One region of the Streptomyces sp. NPDC054849 genome, then DNA from elsewhere that is predicted to be linked to it. Evidence: predicted binding sites of a transcription regulator. Region 1 holds the regulator's gene; the other holds the start of a gene.

Region 1 (3,405 bases):
GCTGGCGCAGCTGGACCAGGCCCGTACGGCGCTCTCCGAGCGCACCGCGGACCTCCAGCGGCTCCAGGCGGAGTACCAGAACTACCGCCGCCGGGTGGAGCGGGACCGGATCACCGTCAAGGAGATCGCGGTCGCGTCCCTCCTGACGGAGCTCCTCCCGACCCTGGACGACATCGGCCGGGCGCGGGAGCACGGCGAGCTGGTCGGCGGCTTCAAGTCGGTGGCCGAATCGCTGGAGACGGTCGCCGCCAAGATGGGTCTGCAGCAGTTCGGCAAGGAGGGCGAGCCCTTCGACCCGACGATCCACGAGGCCCTGATGCACTCGTACGCGCCGGACGTCACCGAGACGACCTGCGTGGCGATCCTTCAGCCGGGGTACCGGATCGGCGAGCGTACGATCCGTCCCGCACGGGTCGCGGTGGCCGAGCCCCAGCCGGGCGCGGCCCCCAAGTCCGAGTCCGCGGAGGGCGAAGCGCCGTCGGACAAGGACGCGGATGCCCCCGACAAGGGCTGATGCACCACACGTAGAGGCACGAGAGGAGGGACACCGGGGATGAGCACGAAGGACTTCGTCGAGAAGGACTACTACAAGGTCCTCGGTGTCCCGAAGGACGCCACCGAGGCCGAGATCAAGAAGGCGTACCGGAAGCTCGCACGCGAGTTCCACCCGGACGCCAACAAGGGCGACGCCTCCGCCGAGGAGCGCTTCAAGGAGATCTCCGAGGCGAACGACATCCTCGGCGACGCGAAGAAGCGCAAGGAGTACGACGAGGCGCGCGCCCTGTTCGGCAACGGTGGCTTTCGCCCCGGGCCGGGTGGCGGCGGCTCGTTCAACTTCGACCTGGGCGACCTCTTCGGGGGCACGCAGCAGGGCGCCGGCGCGCCCGGCGGCTTCGGCGGCGGGCTCGGCGACGTCTTCGGCGGCCTCTTCAACCGCGGCGCCGGCGCGGGTACGGGCCCCCGTACCCAGCCGCGCCGCGGCCAGGACATCGAGTCGGAGGTCACCCTCTCCTTCACGGAGGCGGTGGACGGGGCCACGGTCCCGCTCCGGATGTCCTCCCAGGCGCCCTGCAAGGCCTGCTCGGGCACCGGCGACAAGAACGGCACGCCCAGGGTGTGCCCTACGTGTGTCGGCACCGGACAGGTCTCGCGCGGCAGCGGCGGCGGCTTCTCGCTGACCGACCCGTGCGCGGACTGCAAGGGCCGCGGCCTGATCGCGGAGACCCCCTGCGACGTCTGCAAGGGCAGCGGGCGCGCCCGCAGCTCCCGCACCATGCAGGTCCGGATCCCGGCGGGCGTCTCCAACGGCCAGCGGATCCGGCTGCGCGGAAAGGGCGCGCCGGGCGAGCGCGGCGGTCCCGCCGGCGACCTCTACGTGGTGGTGCACGTCGACACCCACCCGGTGTTCGGCCGCAAGGACGACAACCTGACCGTGACCGTGCCGGTGACGTTCGCGGAGGCGGCGCTGGGAGCCGACATCAAGGTCCCGACCTTGAACGGCCCCTCGGTGACGCTGAAGCTGCCGCCGGGCACCCCCAACGGCCGCACCATGCGGGCCCGCGGCAAAGGCGCGGTCCGCAAGGACGGCACCCGCGGCGATCTGCTGGTGACCGTGGAAGTGGCGGTACCGGCCGAGCTGTCCGACAAGGCCCGCGAGGCGCTGGAGATGTACCGCGAGGCGACGGAGTCGCAGGACCCGCGTTCCGCGCTGTTCGAGTCCGCGAAGGGAGCATGACCATGGACGGCCGCCGACGACAGTCCTCCCGCCTGGGCGGGGGCTACCAACTCACCGACGAGACCCCGGTCTACGTGATCTCGGTGGCCGCCCAGCTCTCCGGACTGCATCCGCAGACCCTGCGCCAGTACGACCGTCTCGGCCTGGTCTCCCCGGACCGTACGGCCGGCCGCGGCCGGCGCTACTCGGCCCGCGACATCGAACTGCTCCGCACGGTGCAGGCGCTGTCCCAGGACGAGGGCATCAACCTGGCGGGCATCAAGCGGATCATCGAACTGGAGAACCAGGTCGCCGCGCTGCAGCAGCGCGTGGCCGAGCTCTCCGCGGCGGTGGACGGCGCGGCGGCCACGCTGCAGGCCCGCGAGGCCCAGGTGCACGCCTCGTACCGGCGCGATCTGGTCCCGTACCAGCCTCCGCAGCCGGGCAGTGCCCTGGTGGTCTGGAGGCCCAGCCCCAAGCGCCCGCTGGACTGACCCGGTCTCTTCGCACCTCTTCAGGCTCCGCCCCTCCCGGGGCGGGGCCTGAGGGCGTTCTAGAGGCCTTCCCGGTCCCCGTCAGCGTCCACGTCCCCGTCCGGGTCCCGGTCGTGGTGTGCGTCCCCGTCGCAGTCCCGGTCCGGGCCGGAGGGCCGGCCCAGGATGCCGGACTGCGCGATGAGATAGCCGAGCTGGGCGCGGCTGCCGCTGCCGAGGGTGGTGGCGAGCTTGGCGATGTGGGCGCGGCAGGTGCGGACGTTCATGCCGAGGCGGCGGGCGATGGCCTCGTCGACGTGGCCCTCGATGAGGAGCTGGGCGATGGTCCGCTGCACGCCCGATATCCCCCCGGGGGTGCTCCGGTACGTCACCTCCTCCTGCAGCGGCACGGCCCGGTGCCACAGCTGTTCGAACACCTTGATGAGGTAGTCGACCAGGCCCGGGTGGCGCAGTTCCAGGGCGACCCGGCGGTCGTCGCTCACCGGGATGAAGGCGACCGTGCGGTCGAAGATGATGAGACGCTCTATCAGCTCTTCGAGCGTGCGGATCTCCACCTTCCCCGTGGAGATCCGGTCCACGTAGGCGAGCGTGCCCTGGCTGTGCCGGGCGGTGTGCTGGTAGAGGGTCCGTATGCTGACCCCGCGGTCGATCAGCGGCTGGTCCCGCTCCAGGGCCTGGGTGAGGGCCACGGAGGGCCGGGCGCCGCCCGGCTGGACCGTCAGGACCTCGGTGTGGCATTCGGCCGTCGCGAGGTTCAGGGCGGCGTTGATCCGTTCGAAGCCCTCCAGCACCGTGATGGCGTGGGTGTTGGCCGGACTCTGTGCACTGATGGCGAGGAAAGGCTCGAAAGTGTCGGTGAGATCTACAGCGCTGCGTCGGCGGTCCTGGATCTCGCGTTCAATCGGATGGAGCCGTTGAGCCAAAGCGACGGACGGTGGAACCGGACGCAGTTGGTTCGCGTCATCCGGGTCGGGCTGCAGAAGAGCGAATTCAAGCAGGCAGGGGGCGTTCTGGATCTCGCCCCGGGCGATCCGGCCCGTGCTCAGTGCTGTCGCGTAGAGCCGCGTCCCCTCGGCGCACATGGACGTGACGGGGTGGGGATGTGTCGGGTTTGTGTCGTTCCGCGTCAAATCTCCACCCCCCAGGGTCCTGAACATGCAAGAACATGATGCATCGTCCCTGTGGCATTGACGTGCC
Region 2 (3,405 bases), on a different contig from region 1:
CCGCTCGCCCAGTTCGTGCTGCGAGGCCACCTTGCGCAGCAGTCGGGCGAGGGACCGCTCCAGGGTGCGCACGCCCGCCTCGCGGGTGTACTCCCCGGCCAGCTTGCGCAGGGCGTCCTCCTCCAGGACCACCTCCTCGGCGGCGAGCCCGGCCCGCTCCAGCTGACGCGGCAGCAGGTGGTCCCGTGCGATGACCACCTTCTCGTCCTCGGTGTACCCGTCGAGGCGGACCAGCTCCATCCGGTCGGCCAGCGCCTCCGGGATGGACTCCAGGACGTTGGCCGTGGCCAGGAACACCACGTCGCTGAGGTCGAGCTCCACTTCCAGGTAGTGGTCGCGGAAGGTGTGGTTCTGCGCCGGGTCCAGGACCTCCAGCAGGGCGGCCGCCGGGTCGCCGCGGTAGTCGGAGCCCACCTTGTCGATCTCGTCGAGGAGGACCACCGGGTTCATCGACCCGGCCTCCTTGACGGCCCGGACGATTCGGCCCGGCAGGGCGCCGACGTAGGTCCGGCGGTGTCCCCGCACCTCCGCCTCGTCCCGTACACCGCCGAGGGCGACCCGGACGAACTTACGGCCCATGGCGTGGGCCACGGACTCGCCGAGGGAGGTCTTGCCGACCCCGGGCGGCCCGACGAGTGCGAGCACGGCCCCGCCGCGGCGCCCGCCGACGACGCCCATGCCGCGCTCGCTGCGCCGCTTCCTGACGGCGAGGTACTCGGTGATGCGGTCCTTCACGTCGCTCAGCCCGGCGTGCTCGGCGTCCAGCACCGCCCGGGCCCCCTGGATGTCGTACCGGTCCTCGGTGCGCTCGTTCCAGGGCAGTTCCAGCACGGTGTCCAGCCAGGTCCGGATCCAGGAACCCTCCGGGCTCTGGTCGCTGGCCCGCTCCAGCTTCTCGACCTCCTTGAGCGCGGCCTCCCGCACCTTCTCGGGAAGGTCGGCGGCCTCGACGCGGGCCCGGTAGTCGTCGGACTCCTCGCCGTCCGCCTCCCCGTTCAGCTCGCGCAGTTCCTTGCGGACGGCCTCCAGCTGGCGGCGCAGCAGGAACTCCCGCTGCTGCTTCTCGACGCCGTCCTGGACGTCCTTGGCGATGGACTCGGCCACGTCCTGCTCGGCGAGGTGTTCGCTGAGTGCCTTGACCGCGAGCTTGAGGCGGGCGACGGGGTCGGCGGTCTCCAGCAGTTCGACCTTCTGAGCCACGGTCAGGAAGGGCGAGTACCCGGAGTTGTCGGCCAGCGCCGACACCCCTTCGATCTGCTGGACCCGGTCCACGACCTGCCAGGCGCCGCGCTTCTTGAGCCAGCTGGTCGCGAGCGCCTTGTACTCCTTGACGAGCTCGGTGACCGACCCGGGCAGGGGGTCGGGCACCTTCTCGGCGACGGTCTCGCCCTCGACCCAGAGCGCGGCGCCGGGCCCGGTGGTCCCGGCCCCGATGCGGACGCGGCCGACGCCGCGGATCAGCGCACCGGGATCCCCGTCGGAGAGCCGGCCCACCTGCTCGACCGTCCCGAGCACCCCGGTCCCGGCGTACTTGCCGTCGACCCGCGGCACGAGCAGCACCCGGGGCTTGCCTCCGCCGCCCGGGCCCGCCGCCTGCGCCGCCTCCACGGCCCCGCGCACCTCGGCGTCGGTCAGGTCCAGCGGAACGACCATTCCCGGCAGCACGACCTCGTCGTCAAGAGGCAGCACGGGCAGGGTGAGCGTTACGGACGTCGAAGCCATGATCTTCCCTCCGGCAGTGAAGTTGAGCTATGCCGACTCAATGCATGTGCGCCTCCCGATGTTCCCCTTGCACGTTCGCCCGGGGCGAACGGGCATCGCACCCCTGTCCGTACGCCGGTTCCACGCGCCGTCGGGCGCTACGCCGCCGCCGTTCCCGTGGCGCCCGTCACACGGCGGAGATGCGGATGTCGCCCGAGGAGGTCTTCACCGAGAGACCGGAGGAGGCGGCAAGGTCCGAGGCCGGGCCGACGTCTTTGGTGCCGGAACTCGTGGAGACGTCGATCCGGTAGGGGGCCGGGGGGACCTCCACCGTGACGTCGCCCGAGGAGGTCTCGGCCTTGACCGAAGACGGGACCTTCGTGAAGTCCAGACGGGCGTCGCCCGAGGCCGAACGGACGTCGGTGCTCGACCCGAACAGGGCGGTGGCGCTGACGTCGCCCGAGGAGGTACGGATCTTCAACGGGCCCGCGATGCGCTCGGCCCGGACCTCGCCGGAGTCGGCCTTCAACTCTGCGGCCGCCACACCCGTCACGGTGATGCGGCCGCTGCTGCTCTCCAGCTTGACCGTCGCGGAGGCCGGGACCTCCAGGCGGTAGTCGATGGAGCAGCTTCCGGAGCAGCCGTTCGAGAAGGTGAGCACGCCCGCGCTGACCTGCTGGCCCGGTGTGGGGACGGTGTCTGCGCGGTAATGGACGGTACGGCGGACCGTGACGCCGGGACCGGCGCCGGGGGTGACCTCGATCGAACCGGCCCTGGTGTCCGGGACCTCCACGGTGGTGACGGCCTCGGCGACCGTCGCGTCGGCGGTAGCGGTTTTCCGCGGACCGTCCATGACGGAGCCCTCGGTGAGGGAGCAACCGGTCAGGAGGAGTCCGGCCGCGAGGGCGGCGATCGCGTTGCCGGCGAGGCGGTGTGACGTGGCGTGAGTGGTCATGAACCGATTCTCGCGACGGATCGCCGCCCGGCCGATGAGGCCCGTACCCGGCCCCTCGGTGGGGTTAACCCCCTGTCGTCCGCGGGTCCGTGGTCACCGGGCGCAGCGCGGAGGGCATGCCCCACTCGCTCCAGGAGCCGTCGTACACGGCTGTCTCCCGGTATCCGGCGAGGTGCGCGCCGAGGGCCAGCACGCAGGCGGTCACGCCGGAGCCGCAGGTGAAGTAGAGACGCTCCCGGTCCCCGGTCAGCGCCTCGAAGGCCGCCCGGAGTTCACCGGCCGGGCGCATCAGGCCCTCGGGGGTCTGGAGGTCGGCGAACGGCAGGTTGACCGCGCCCGGCATGTGGCCGCCGCGCAGGCCGGGGCGGGGTTCGGGGGCGGTGCCGGCGAAACGTTCACGGGTGCGGGCGTCGATGACGGCCGCGGCCGGGTCGGTCAGGGCCGGCGCGACAATATCGCTGCCGACGAGCAGACCGGCGCGGGGCCGGGCGGTGAAGGAGCCGCGCGGGCCGCCGTAGGCCGGGCCGGTGGCCTCGACGGGCCGGTCGGCGGCCGTCCAGGCGGGCAGTCCGCCGTCGAGGACGGCGGCCCGGTCGAAGCCCATGGCACGCAGCATCCACCAGGCGCGGGCGCTGGAGTAGACGCCGGCGCCGTCGTACACGACGACGGTGTCCGAGTCGTCGACCCCCAGGGCCCGCATCGCCTCGGTGAACTCCGCGGCCCCGGGCATGGTGTGCGGGGCGGGCGCG

Evidence for each region. The regulator HspR, encoded in region 1, represses chaperone genes until heat shock. The targets are predictions, from matches to a motif close to TTGAGNNNNNNNNNCTCAA.
Region 2: the regulator HspR is predicted to act here: its motif matches at 1,745-1,763, upstream of lon (endopeptidase La).

What each region holds. Positions count from the first base shown of each region.
Region 1 is NZ_JBSGZI010000015.1:101,855-105,259, reverse strand. It holds gene grpE (nucleotide exchange factor GrpE) at 1-514, shown strand, start outside; gene dnaJ (molecular chaperone DnaJ) at 554-1,735, shown strand; gene ACWGIF_RS09985 (heat shock protein transcriptional repressor HspR) at 1,738-2,208, shown strand; gene ACWGIF_RS09980 (helix-turn-helix transcriptional regulator) at 2,268-3,365, opposite strand.
Region 2 is NZ_JBSGZI010000003.1:83,757-87,161, forward strand. It holds gene lon (endopeptidase La) at 1-1,722, opposite strand, end outside; gene ACWGIF_RS02625 (DUF4097 family beta strand repeat-containing protein) at 1,889-2,656, opposite strand; gene ACWGIF_RS02630 (sulfurtransferase) at 2,721-3,405, opposite strand, start outside.